Regions from separate parts of the Actinophytocola sp. KF-1 genome, predicted to be linked through region 2. Evidence: riboswitches for the same ligand, from Rfam matches in the RefSeq annotation. Region 2 holds a riboswitch; each other region holds the start of a gene.

Evidence for each region. Region 2 has a riboswitch for S-adenosylmethionine ahead of thrC (threonine synthase). Riboswitches for the same ligand answer to the same signal wherever they lie in the genome.
Region 1: linked by a shared signal. The riboswitch ahead of ACYQ77_RS32075 (aminotransferase class V-fold PLP-dependent enzyme) and the one ahead of thrC (threonine synthase) in region 2 are both predicted to bind S-adenosylmethionine.
Region 3: linked by a shared signal. The riboswitch ahead of ACYQ77_RS36985 (methionine ABC transporter ATP-binding protein) and the one ahead of thrC (threonine synthase) in region 2 are both predicted to bind S-adenosylmethionine.

What each region holds. Positions count from the first base shown of each region.
Region 1 covers NZ_BAAFVK010000012.1:65,316-69,501, forward strand. Annotated here, with positions in the region: gene ACYQ77_RS32065 (RluA family pseudouridine synthase) at 1-165, opposite strand, end outside; gene lspA (signal peptidase II) at 162-734, opposite strand; gene ACYQ77_RS32075 (aminotransferase class V-fold PLP-dependent enzyme) at 754-2,073, opposite strand; SAM riboswitch class IV at 2,109-2,224, opposite strand; gene sthA (Si-specific NAD(P)(+) transhydrogenase) at 2,295-3,698, shown strand; gene ACYQ77_RS32085 (hypothetical protein) at 3,695-3,916, opposite strand; gene ACYQ77_RS32090 (potassium/proton antiporter) at 3,962-4,186, opposite strand, start outside.
Region 2 covers NZ_BAAFVK010000010.1:73,437-77,622, forward strand. Annotated here, with positions in the region: gene rpsT (30S ribosomal protein S20) at 1-193, shown strand, start outside; gene holA (DNA polymerase III subunit delta) at 1,049-2,026, opposite strand; SAM riboswitch class I at 2,174-2,304, shown strand; gene thrC (threonine synthase) at 2,316-3,575, shown strand; gene ACYQ77_RS28480 (hypothetical protein) at 3,610-4,176, opposite strand.
Region 3 covers NZ_BAAFVK010000015.1:86,355-90,540, reverse strand. Annotated here, with positions in the region: gene ACYQ77_RS36995 (ABC-F family ATP-binding cassette domain-containing protein) at 1-52, opposite strand, end outside; gene ACYQ77_RS36990 (4-(cytidine 5'-diphospho)-2-C-methyl-D-erythritol kinase) at 611-1,576, opposite strand; gene ACYQ77_RS36985 (methionine ABC transporter ATP-binding protein) at 1,610-2,626, opposite strand; SAM riboswitch class I at 2,822-2,911, opposite strand; gene rsmA (16S rRNA (adenine(1518)-N(6)/adenine(1519)-N(6))-dimethyltransferase RsmA) at 2,999-3,847, opposite strand.

The DNA of each region.
Region 1 (4,186 bases), on a different contig from region 2:
GGTGAGCTTGTCCGACTTGCCCGCGGTGCGGCCGTCGAGCAGCACGTCACCGGACTCGGCGATCGCGGCGACCGCGGTGCGGGACAGGCCCAGCAGCTTCGCGAGCCCCGCGTCCACGCGCATGCCGTCGAGCCCGTCCGGCACGGGCAGGGTCCTGGCGGTCACTTGGCGTCCTTCTTGTCCGAGGTGCGGCGGCCGTCGTAGTCGCGGCCCAGCAGTGCCATCAGCACGATCAGCGCGCCGCCGACGCAGATCGCCGAGTCGGCGATGTTGAACACGGGGAACGCCTCGCCGTTGGGGGCGAACGGGGACAGGAAGTCCACGACGTGGCCGTGCATGGCGCCGGGCGCGCGGAAGAACCGGTCGAGCAGGTTGCCGAGCGCGCCGGCGAGCACCAGCCCGAGGCCGACGGCCCAGCCGGACGACCGCAGCTTCGGCATCACCCAGACGATGCCGACGACCACGGCGAGCGCGATGAGCGTGAGCACCCACGTCATGCCGGTCGCCATGCCCCACGCGGCGCCCGGGTTGCGCACGATCTGCAGGTAGAACAGGCCGCCGAGCACCCGGACGGGCGCTTCGTGCTCGAGCCCGGCGAGCGCGAGCTGCTTGGTGATCTGGTCGATGACCAGCACGACCGGCGCGACGGCGGCGACGAGCCACACCTTGCGCGGTGGCAGTGGCACCGCGGGTTCCACGGTGTCTGGCTCGGTGCTCGTCTCGTCCGTCACCAGGCCATTGTCCACGGTCCGTTCACAGACCGGTCAGGAAGGCCGGGAGCGGCCGGGGGTCCGCGACCGGCGCGTAGCGGCCGTCGACCAGCTCGTACCGCTCCGCCGGGCCGTCGGCGACCAGCCGCCGCAGCGCCGTGAGCAGGCGGTCGACGTGCTCGGCGGTGCTGCCGAGACCGAGGCTCGCCCGCAGCGCGCGGCCGCCGGTGAGCCTGCCGACCGCGATGTGCGCGCAGAACGCGCCGTCGCGCACGCCGATGCCGTGCTCGGCCGACAGGTACGCGGCGACCAGGCCGGGGTCGTGGCCCTCGACGGTGAAGCTGACGACGCCGACCCTCGGGTTGTCCTCTCCCAGGATCGACAGCTGCCGGACGCCGGGGATGCTCGCGAGCCCGGTCCGCAGGCGGGCGAGCAGGTCCTCCTCGTGCGCGACGACCGCGTCCCACGACCCGCTCAGCGTGCGGCAGGCGACGGCGAGCGCGTACGCGCCGACGACGTTCGGGGACCCGGCCTCGTGCCGCTCCGGCCCGTGGTTCCACGACACCGCGCGCTCGGTGACCAGCCTGGTCGCGCCGCCGCCCGCGAGGTACGGGTGGGCGGCCCGCAGCCAGTCGGCGCGTCCGACCAGGGCGCCCGCGCCGAACGGGGCGTACAGCTTGTGCCCGGACAGGACCACGTAGTCGACGTCCAGCGCACGCACGTCGACCGGGCGGTGCGGCGCCAGCTGGGCGGCGTCGAGCACGACGCGCGCACCGTGGCGGCGGGCGACGGCCGCGAGGCGCGCGACCGGCCAGATCTCGCCGGTGACGTTGGCGGCGCCGGTGACCACGACGAGCCGGGGCCCGGTCGGCGTGGCGGCGAGGGCCTCGTCGAGGTCGCGTTCGACGTTCGCGGACGGCGTCACCCGGTACACGTTCGGGCCGCGCCACGGCAGGAGCGCGGCGTGGTGGTCGGTGTCGAAGACGATCACCGAGGTGCTGGTGGGTACCGCCCGCGCGAGCAGGTTCAGCGCGTCGGTGGTGTTGCGGGTGAAGACCACCTCGTCGGTGCGGCGGGCGCCGACGAACTCGCGGACCACGCCGCGGGCCTGCTCGTAGACCTTCGTGGACACCTGCGAGGCGAACCCGGCGCCGCGGTGCACGCTCGCGTACCAGGGCAGGAACTCGTCGACGGCCCGCTGGACCGCGTCCAGACAGGGCGCGCTGGCCGCGTGGTCGAGGTTGGCGTACTGGACCTGCCTGCCGTCGGTGAGCGGCACGGTGAGCCTGCTGCCCGCGACGGACGGCAGGCCGGTGCTCGGTGCTTCGACGGCGGCTCGGGCATGGGGGATCGCGAGCGTCATCAGGCTTCTCCCAGGTCGGGGACCCCGTGCCCCGGGATCCGCGCTTGCCCGTCCGCACCTCGCGGAGGGCCTGGTCCTCACCCGGGGCACCCCACCGCGGTTGGAGGGTTGCCGGCCAGCAAGCCGGGGCTTGACGCTGGCGCTCATGACCTTCGTGAAGAAAAGGTAGCCGATGGTCCGTTCGGCTGTCCAACGGATGTGACCCTTGCCAGACTGACCCCATGGCTGACTACGACGTGCTGGTGCTGGGGTCGGGACCGGGCGGTCAGAAGGCGGCGATCGCCGCGGCGAAGCTCGGCGCGTCCGTCGCGCTGATCGAGCGGCGCAACATGATCGGCGGCGTGTGCATCCAGACCGGCACGATCCCGTCGAAGACGCTGCGCGAGGCGGTGCTGTACCTGACGGGCATGTCGCAGCGGGAGCTGTACGGGCAGAGCTACCGCGTCAAGGAGGACATCACCATCGGCGACCTGACCGCGCGGACGTCGCACGTGGTCGGGCGCGAGGTCGACGTGATCCGCAGCCAGCTGGCCCGCAACGGGGTGGCGCTGCTGCCCGGCACGGGCCGGTTCGTCGACCGGCACACCGTGCAGGTGGCCGACGGCACCGGGCAGGAACGCAAGGTCACCGCCGAGAAGATCGTGATCGCCACGGGCACCCGCCCCGCCCGTCCGTCCTCTGTGGACTTCGACGACCAGACCATCGTCGACTCGGACGGCATCCTGGGCCTGGAGAAGATCCCTCGGTCGATGGTCGTGGTCGGCGCCGGGGTGATCGGCATCGAGTACGCGTCGATGTTCGCCGCGCTCGGCACCAAGGTGACGGTGATCGAGCAGCGGATGCGGATGCTCGAGTTCGTCGACACCGAGGTGGTGGAGGCGCTCAAGTACCAGCTGCGGGACCTCGCGGTGACGTTCCGGTTCGGCGAGACGGTGACCGCGGTCGAGCGGTACGCGAAAGGGACGGTCGCGATCCTGGAGAGCGGCAAGAAGATCCCGGCCGACACGGTCATGTACTCGGCGGGGCGGCAGGGCATGACCGACGGGCTGGACCTCGCGGCGGCGGGCCTGACCGCGGACAAGCGCGGCCGGATCACGGTGGACGCGAACTTCCGCACCGAGGTGGACAACATCTACGCGGTCGGCGACGTGATCGGCTTCCCCGCGCTGGCGGCGACGTCGATGGAGCAGGGCAGGCTGGCGGCGCACCACGCGTGCGGCGAGCCGGTGCACGAGATGCACGCGCTGCAGCCGATCGGGATCTACACGATTCCGGAGATCAGCTACATCGGCCGGACCGAGGACGAGCTGACCGAGCAGCGGGTGCCGTTCGAGGTCGGCGTGTCCCGGTACCGGGAGCTGGCGCGCGGCCAGATCATCGGCGACTCGTACGGGGTGCTGAAGCTGCTGGTGTCGCCTGCGGACCGGTCGCTGCTCGGCGTGCACGTGTTCGGCACCAACGCCACCGAGCTGGTCCACATCGGACAGGCCGTGATGGGCTGCGGCGGCACGATCGACTACCTCGTCGACACCGTGTTCAACTACCCGACGCTGGCCGAGTCGTACAAGGTGGCCGCCCTGGACGCGACGAACAAGATGCGCCAGATCAGCATGCTGACGGACTAGTAGCCCGGGCTCAGTGCGTACAGCTCCAGCTTCGAGCACCGAGTGCAGCGGTAGGCGGCGATCTCCCACTTCTCCTTGAAGGCCTGCTTCGGACCGCCGAAGATGCCGCGTTCCATCGCGCCGCGCACCCACTTGTTCTCCATGCCCTGGCGCGCGTCGACGATCCAGCCGGGCTCCAGGGTCTCGTTGCCGCAGGACGAGCAGCTCTTCTCCGCCATGGGGTGGACCGTAACCGAATCCGGGGCCCGCGGTGGGCGAAACGGCTAGTCCGCGCCGGTTTCGCCGCGCCAGCGGGCGAAGCGGCCCGCGCGGTCGACGGCGCGGATGCGGCGTTCGGTCGCGGTGCGGACCTGTTCGGTGGCGACGACCAGCAGCTGGTCGTGTTCCTGCACGCGGGTCGACGGGCCGGGGGTGTGGCCGACCCCCTTGCGCACCACCAGGCTCACCGTCGCGCCCACGGGGAGGCGCAGCTCGGACAGGTAGACACC
Region 2 (4,186 bases):
CGTCAAGTCCTCGGTGAAGACCGCGATCCGCAAGTTCCGCGAGGCCGCCGACGCCGGCGACAAGGCGAAGGCCACGGAGCTCCTGCAGGAGGCCAGCCGCAAGCTCGACAAGGCGGCCAGCAAGGGCGTGATCCACGCGAACCAGGCGGCGAACAAGAAGTCCGCCATGGCGAAGCGCGCGAACCAGCTCTGACCCAGAGCACCACGAAGGGCGCGCCGGCTGATGTCGGCGCGCCCTTCGCCATTTCTGCCCCACCCGAGTTGTCCACAGCCACCCGAGTTATCCACAGTTCACGATCAACCCCCGAAAATGTCACCCCCCACTGGTAGACTGGCAAGGCGGGTGGCCCCCGGGATCGGGTGGGGGTTGCCTACCGGCCGTTTCGGCGCTTGACCTGCGAAAACGCGCAATTCTCCTGGTTCACCGACAGCGATTCACACGGCCCGTTTGCTCGTCGTCGCCCGGGCATCGCGGACGGGAACACGTCGCTGATCCCGCCCACCGTCCGACCCGTGACGGTGCGGTTGACCCGGCGACACATCCCGCCCGCCACGTCGACGCAATCCACCCACAGCGCGTCGTCAAACCCCGCGACGCCCCGATCGACCCAGCGACACATCCCGCCCCCTACACCGACGCAATCCACCCACAGCGCGTCGCCAGACCCCGCGACGCCCCGATCGACCCAGCGACACATCCCGCCCCCTACACCGACGCAATCCACCCACAGCGCGTCATCAGACCCCGCGACGCCCCGGTCCATCCGGCGACGCATCCCGCCCGCTACGCCGACGCAATCCACCGACAGCGCGTCATCAGACCCGCCGCGATCCGGTTGACCCTGGGACATATCCCGTCCGCCACGCCAACGCAGTCCACCGACAGCGCGTCGTCAGGCCCGCGGCGACCCGGTCGACCCAGCGACACATCCCATCCGCTACGCCGACGCAGTCCGCCGATAGCGCGTCGTCAGACCCCGCGACGATCCGGTCGATCCGGCGACGCATCCCGGCCGCTTCCTTGGCGCGGTCCGCCGACGGTGCGTCGTCAGGCCCGGCGGCGGGCCTCCGCCAGCTTCAGCACGGCCCGCTCCAGGGCGTAACCGGCGTCCACCGCGACGCCCTTCACGTCCGCGTTGACGTCCGCCACCACCTGCATGGCCATGACCAGGCCCGCCGGGTGCCAGCCACGCGACTGGGCCAGTGCCTTGCGCACCTTCCACGCGGGCATCCCCAGCTCGCTCGACAGCCGGAACGGGTCCGCGCGCCCGGCGCCCGCCACCTTGGCCACCGTGCGCACCGCGTCCGCGAGCGCGTCGGCCACCAGCACGTGCGGCACGCCCAGCTGCATCGCCCAGCGCAGCATCTCCAGCGCGCCGGTCACGTCGCCCGTCACGGCCTTCTCCGCGACCGCGAACCCCGTCACGTCCGCCCGGCCCCGGTGGTAGCGGCGGATCGCCTCGACGGTCACCTGCCCGTTGGTGTCCGCGACCAGCTGCGCGGCCGCCGCGGCCAGCTCCCGGAGGTCGGACCCGACGGACTCGATCAGCTCGCGGACCGCCTCCATGTCCGTCTTGCCGCCGGCACGCCGGATCTCGTTGCGGACGAACGTCTCCCGGTCACCCGGTTTGGTGATTTTCGGGCACTCGACCACCTGTGCGCCCGCCGATTTCAACGCGGCGATCAGGTCCTTGCCCGGCTTGCGCCCGCCACCGTTGTGCAGCACCACGAGCTGCACGCCGTCCGCGGGCTCCTTCAGGTAGGCCGTGATCGAGGCGGCGATGTCCTTGCCCGCCTCCTGCGCGCCCTCCAGCACGATCACCCTGCGCTCGGCGAACAGCGACGGGCTGACCAGTTCGGCGAGCTCCGGACCGGTCAGGTCGGTCACCTTCACGCGGGTCGTCTCGGCCGTCGGGTCGGCGAGCCGCGCCGCCTCGACCGCCGTCTGGACGGCGCGTTCGACCAGCAGTTCCTCGTCGCCCAGCACGAGTTGCAGTGCGGGCGGGGTCACGGCGGGCGCCTTCACACCGCCATCCTCGCATCACCGGCCGCGGCCGGGACGGCGGGCACGCCACGGGCGTCGAGGACGGATGAAGCCGCTCTCGAATGATGGACCTCACATTGGCCGACTCGTGGGGTCGTGCCGTAACGTGTTCGGCAGACAACTTCATACCGCTCATCCAGAGGGGCAGAGGGATCGGCCCGAAGAAGCCCCGGCAACCGGCGTCAGCCACATCGATCGCATCCGCGAGGACGGCGACGACCACGGTGCCAATTCCGACCCGCACGCGGGACAGATGAGGAGAGACCTCGCGATGACGATCACCGCCGACGCCGGCACCACCACGCTCGATCTCGGGCCTGCCCGTGCCCTGACCTGCCGTGAGTGTGGCAACCAGATCCCACTGGCCGCCGAATTCGCGTGTGCCGAGTGTTTCGGCCCGCTGGAGGTCTCCTACGAGTTCGGTGACATCACCCGAGCGGAGATCGAGGCGGGTCCCAAGTCCATCTGGCGCTACCGCAGGCTCCTCCCTGTGCCGTCCGATGTGGACGCTCACCCCAACACAGAGCCCGGCCTCACCCGCCTGGTGAAGGCCGACCGCCTCGCCGCCGCACTCGGCGTGAAGTCGTTGTGGGTAAAGGACGACACCGGCAACCCGACCCACTCCTTCAAGGACCGCGTCGTCGGCGTCGCACTCGCCGCCGCACGGCAGCTCGGTTTCCGGGTGCTCGCCTGCCCGTCGACCGGCAACCTCGCGAACGCGGTCGCCGCGGCCGCCGCCCGCGCGGGCTGGGAGTCGGTCGTGCTGATCCCGTCCTCCCTCGAACGGGCGAAGGTGCTGACGACGGCCGTGTACGACGGCGCCCTGATCGCCGTCGACGGCAACTACGACGACGTGAACCGCCTCGCCACCGAACTGGCCGCCGAGCACGAGGACTGGGCGTTCGTGAACGTCAACGTCCGGCCCTACTACGCCGAGGGTTCGAAGACCCTCGGCTACGAGGTCGCCGAGCAGCTGGGCTGGCGGCTCCCCGACCAGGTGGTCGTACCGGTCGCGTCGGGTTCCCAGCTCACCAAGGTGGACAAGGGTTTCCGCGAGCTGACCGGCCTCGGCCTCGTCGACGACAAGCCGTACCGCGTGTTCGGCGCGCAGGCCACGGGCTGCTCCCCGGTCGCCGCCGCCTACAAGGCGGGCCACGACGTGGTGACGCCGGTGAAGCCGGACACCATCGCCCGTTCCCTCGCGATCGGCGCCCCCGCCGACGGCCCGTACGTCCTCGACGTCGTCCGCCGCACGGGCGGCTCGGTCGAGAACGTGTCCGACGAAGAGGTCGTCGAAGGCATCCGCCTGCTCGCCAGGACCGAAGGCATCTTCGCCGAGACCGCAGGCGGCGTCACCGTGGCCACGGCCAAGAAGCTCATCGAGACCGGCCAGCTCGACCCCGAGGCCGAGACCGTCCTCCTCATCACCGGCGACGGCCTCAAGACCCTCGACGCCGTGCAGGACCAGGTGGGCCCGCGCGCGACGGTGCCGCCGTCCGCGGACGCCGTCCGCCAAGCACTGGCCGACTGAGCCCCAGCTCGACGCGCTCTGGCCCGAATCGCGGTCAGAGCGCGTCGAGCATGTTCAGCAGGAACCCAGGCGCACCAACGCCAAGCACCAGCCCGAGCGCCACGCCGACGGTCGCGTCCACGACGTCCGCACCGGGCTCGTGCACGGCACGCAGCGCGGCCCCACGATCCGATGTGGACAGCCGCGACACCGTGTGCCCGTTGCGTTCCAACCGTGCCCGCCACCGCCTTTCGTGGCGAAGCAGGTACTCCCGCCCCGCCACGGTCGCCCGGACGTTGAACGTCGACCGGCGCAGCCCACGCCGCCCGCAGTCCAGCGGCATCGGCTGCCCGTCGACCGTCAACGCGACCGCGTGTCGGCTGTTGGGCACGATGCGGGGCGGCCGGACAAGCCACACGAGCCGTCGCTTCAACGCATCGGGCAGCTGCAGTGACGCGCTCAGCGTCACCACCGCCTGCCACGGCCCGTGCACCGTGACGACCCGTGGATCCCACGTACCCGTCACCGTGAACATGCCGAACCGGAGATCCTGGATCCGGACGACGACCGGTTCGGTCGGCAGGTCCTCACCAACGACGGCTTTCCGCAGCTTGTCGAACACGCGGCACAAG
Region 3 (4,186 bases), on a different contig from region 2:
GCCGCACACCGTAGCTCTTGGCGACCACCTCGAGATTGACCAGGTTGACCACGAGCGGCAACGTTACCGAGCCGGATCAGCCCCTCGAGATCCGGGCGTCGCCAGAGTGGGTCGCCTTTCATGGCACCACCACGCGGGAAGCCGAGCGCACCTCACCACTCAAGGACTGCTGCCTGCCATCCCGTCGACCTGGCGAAGCCCGATCACACCGTGTCAAGGGGGCCCGAAACCAAACCCAGCCCCGTGCCCAAAGCCGCCGGGCCCCCTTGACGCGGTGTGATAGCCCGTGGGAGGTCGACGGGATGGCAGGCACCACCACGGACACCAGTCCTTGCCAACCCAGCCCCGTGCCCAACCCGCCGCCATCCCGGAGACCAGCCCGTCCGGCGAGGACCCCCCGGAGGGAAGACCCCGCGCAAGGCACACCACCACGCCCGGGGCACACAAACCACCACAACGGCACTGACCTGCGAAAACGCCCCACCCAGTACGTACGGACAGCCCCCACCACTCCCGGGGGCACCCCGCTGTCCAGTCTACCGGTGACCACCGACAGAGGGACGGAAGTCGATCTTGGCTGTGGACAACGACCCCACCTGTGGACAACTGCTCAGGCATGCACCTGTGGCGGCGCGGAACGCGGCTCATCGTCGCCGCCGATCACGCGCGCGCCGGGCACCGGCCCGTGGACCACCCGAACCGTCCGGCACACCCCGGCCCCCGACAACTCGGCAGCCACCCGCAAGGCGTCGTCGGCATCGGCGCAGAGGAACGCGCACGTCGGCCCCGACCCCGACACCGTGCCCGCCAGCGCGCCCGCCGCCACCCCGGCCCGCAACGTCCGCCGCAACCCCGGTCGCAGCGACACCGCCGCCGCCTGCAGGTCGTTCCCGAGCAACAACGCCAGCTGCCGAGGATCCCCGGACGCGAGCGCCTCCAGCACCGGCTCGACCTCGCCGACGCGCGGCGGGTCACCCTCGGCGCGCAGCCGGTCCAGCTCCCCGTACACCTTCGGCGTCGCGAGGCCGCCGCGCGCGAACGCCAGCACCCAGTGAAACGTGTGCCGCGTCAGCACCGGCACGATCGACTCGCCGCGGCCGGTGCCCAGCGCGGTGCCGCCGTGCAGCATGAACGGCACGTCGCTGCCCAGGTTGGCGGCGATCCCGGCCAGCTCGTCGCGGCCGATCTCCAGTTTCCACAGGTTCGCGAGGCCCACGAGGGTCGCCGCCGCGTCGGCGCTGCCGCCCGCCATGCCGCCGGACACCGGGATGCCCTTGCGGATCATCACGCGGACCTTCAGCTCGTCGACGTCCCTGCCGACGTACCGCGCCAGCTCCTCCACGGCACGCCACGCGAGGTTCGCGCCGTTGGTCGGCACGGCGGCCGCGCCCTCGCCCTGGACCTCGACCCCGGGCTCGTCGGCGACGGCGACCGTCACCTCGTCGGTGAGCGACAGCGACTGGAAGACGGTCGTCAGTTCGTGGAAACCGTCCCTGCGCAGGTCGCCCACCGCGAGGTGCAGGTTCACCTTCGACGGGACCCGGACGGTCACCGGGCGGGGCACTACCGCAAGCACGCAGGCAAGCCTACGGCCCGCCCGGACCGGCCGTTACGCGGCCGACGCCGCCGCGACCGACGCCGCGACCGCCCGCGGTCCGGTGAGCGCGCGCTGCACGTGCGCACCGCGCTCGGCCAGCCAGCCGAGCGCCGCGTCGCCGCGGTCGCCGGTGATGCCGAGCCGGAAGCGTGCGACCGGCGTCTCACCGATCTTGGTCACGCCACCGCCCGCCACCGCGATGTCGATGCCGAACCGGCTCGCCGCCTCCGGCAGCAGCGCGCCGATCGACGCGAAGCCCACGAGCACCACGTCGGCGTCGCCGCGCGCGGTCGTCTCGATCGCGGGCAGCACCGAACGCGCCACTCGGCTGTCCGGGTCCTGCACGAGCTCGAGCAGCCTGCCCTGTTCGATGACGCGGCCGTCCTCGAGCACGGCGACGTCGTCGGCGATCTTGCGGACCACGTTCGCGTCCGGCGTGGTGACGAGGACGGTTGTGCCCAGCTCGCCGCGGGCGCGGTCCAGCACGGCCAGCACGCCGGCGGCGCCGGTGGCGTCCAGCCCGCCCGTCGGGTCGTCGGCCAGCACGACGGTCGGGTCGCCGACGAGCGCGCGCGCGATCGCGATCCGCTGCCGCTGACCTGCGGTGAGCTGGTCGGGGTAGGTGGCGGCCTTGTCGGTGAGGCCGATCAGGTCGAGCAGCTTGCCGACCTTCTCGCGGCGGCGCGGACCCTCCATGCCGACCTGCTCGAGCGGGAGCGCGATGTTGCCGGCGGCGGTGCGCTGCGGGAGGAGCGAGTCACCGGCAGGGACGAGGCCGATGCGGGCGCGGGCGGCGCGGAGGCTCCGCTGGTCGAGTGCCGCGGTGTTGAGCCCGTCGAGGCGGAACACGCCGCTGTCGGGCCGCTCGCGGAGCGCGAGCACGCGGGCGAGGGTGGACTTGCCGGACCCCGATGGCCCGACGACACCGGCGATGACGCCGGCGCGCACGTCCAGGTTGATGTCATCCAGCGCGACGACGGCGCCGGTCGTACTTCGGAACGACTTGGTCAGGTTCTCGACGGTGATCACGATGTGCTCCAGTCCAGGCGCGCGCGAACGACAGCTCGCGCGTGTGAGTGAGGGGCCCCGGTCGGCGGGGGCTCAGCGAAGTCGGATGGCTCGAATCAGCTTCAGAAGGTTGAGCGCATGCGACGACAGCCTGTGACCGTGCGACGACACTGGTCTATGACTCGCCTGGTGGTGAGGATCTGCACCGTTCTCACTCCTCCATCGCTCCTGGCGGTAGCACCTGCCCGCGACGGGTGGTTGCTGCGGCGTCACAGAGCCAGGTCTCTCGGCCGCTCGGGATGGAATACCGCTAAGTAGTACACCTGACATGCCCACCGGATTGCAACCCGCGGGACCCCTATTTGAGTCCCTATATCCGGCAGATCACATCCCTTACGGCCGGACCTTACGCGCGGCCTCGGCGATGGCGGAATAGTCGTCCACCGACAGTGTTTCGCCGCGCGATGCCGGCTCGACAGCCGCGCCAACCAGGATCTTCTCCGCCAGGTCGGCCGACCCGGCCCAGCCGGCGAGCGCCGCCCGCAACGTCTTGCGACGCTGCGCGAACGCGGCGTCGACGACGTCGAACACGGCGGCCCGGTCGCCTGCCGGCTGCTCGCGGCGGGTGAGGAGGACGAGCGCGGAGTCGACGTTGGGCACCGGCCAGAAGACGCTCCTCGGCACGGTCGCGACCCGGCGCGCCTCGGCGTACCACGCGATCTTGACGCTGGGCACGCCGTAGACCTTGGAGCCGGGTCCGGCGGCCATGCGGTCGGCGACCTCGGCCTGGACCATGACGAGCGCGCGGGTCATGGTCGGCAGCTCGGCCAGCAGGTGCAGGACGACCGGCACGGAGACGTTGTAGGGCAGGTTGGCGACGAGGGCCGTCGGGGCGTGCAGGTCGGCGGCGGTCGTCCTGAGCGCGTCGGCGTTGACGACGGTGAGCCGGTCCGCGACGTCCGGCGCGCGTTCGCCGACCGTCCGCGGGAGCCGGCCGGCGAGGACGGGGTCGATCTCGACGGCCACGACCCGGCGGACGGCGGGCAGCAGCGCGAGGGTGAGCGAGCCGAGCCCGGGCCCGACCTCGAGGACGGTGTCGTCGGCCCCGACCCCGGCGGCGGCGACGATGCGGCGGACCGTGTTGGGGTCGTGGACGAAGTTCTGCCCGAGCTTCTTCGTGGGGCGGACGTCCAGCTCCGCGGCCAGCCGCCGGATGTCGGCGGGGCCGAGGAGCGCACTCACGTCGGCCTCGGTCACCCGGCGAGCGTAGCCAGGCGGGGGCGGCCTCCGGCCCCCGGTGTCCAGTCTGCCAGAGGGGACCGACATGTCCGCGCGGCTCGGGAGCGGTTGTCCACAGGTCAGGGGGTTGTCCACAGCGGTCGTCGCGGGCGGACGTTCGTGTCGGTGCTCGCCACTACGCTGGATTCCGGGGGGCCGGAGGCCGCGCCCTTTCCGGCGGCGGGGCTTTGGGGCGCTGAAGCTCCGGTCGGGGAAGCTCCCGGGACGCGCGGTGGGGAAGGTTCTCTCCGGGCGAAGGTCCGGGCCGTGGGGCCTCCAATGGCGAGACTCCCGGAGGCGGCT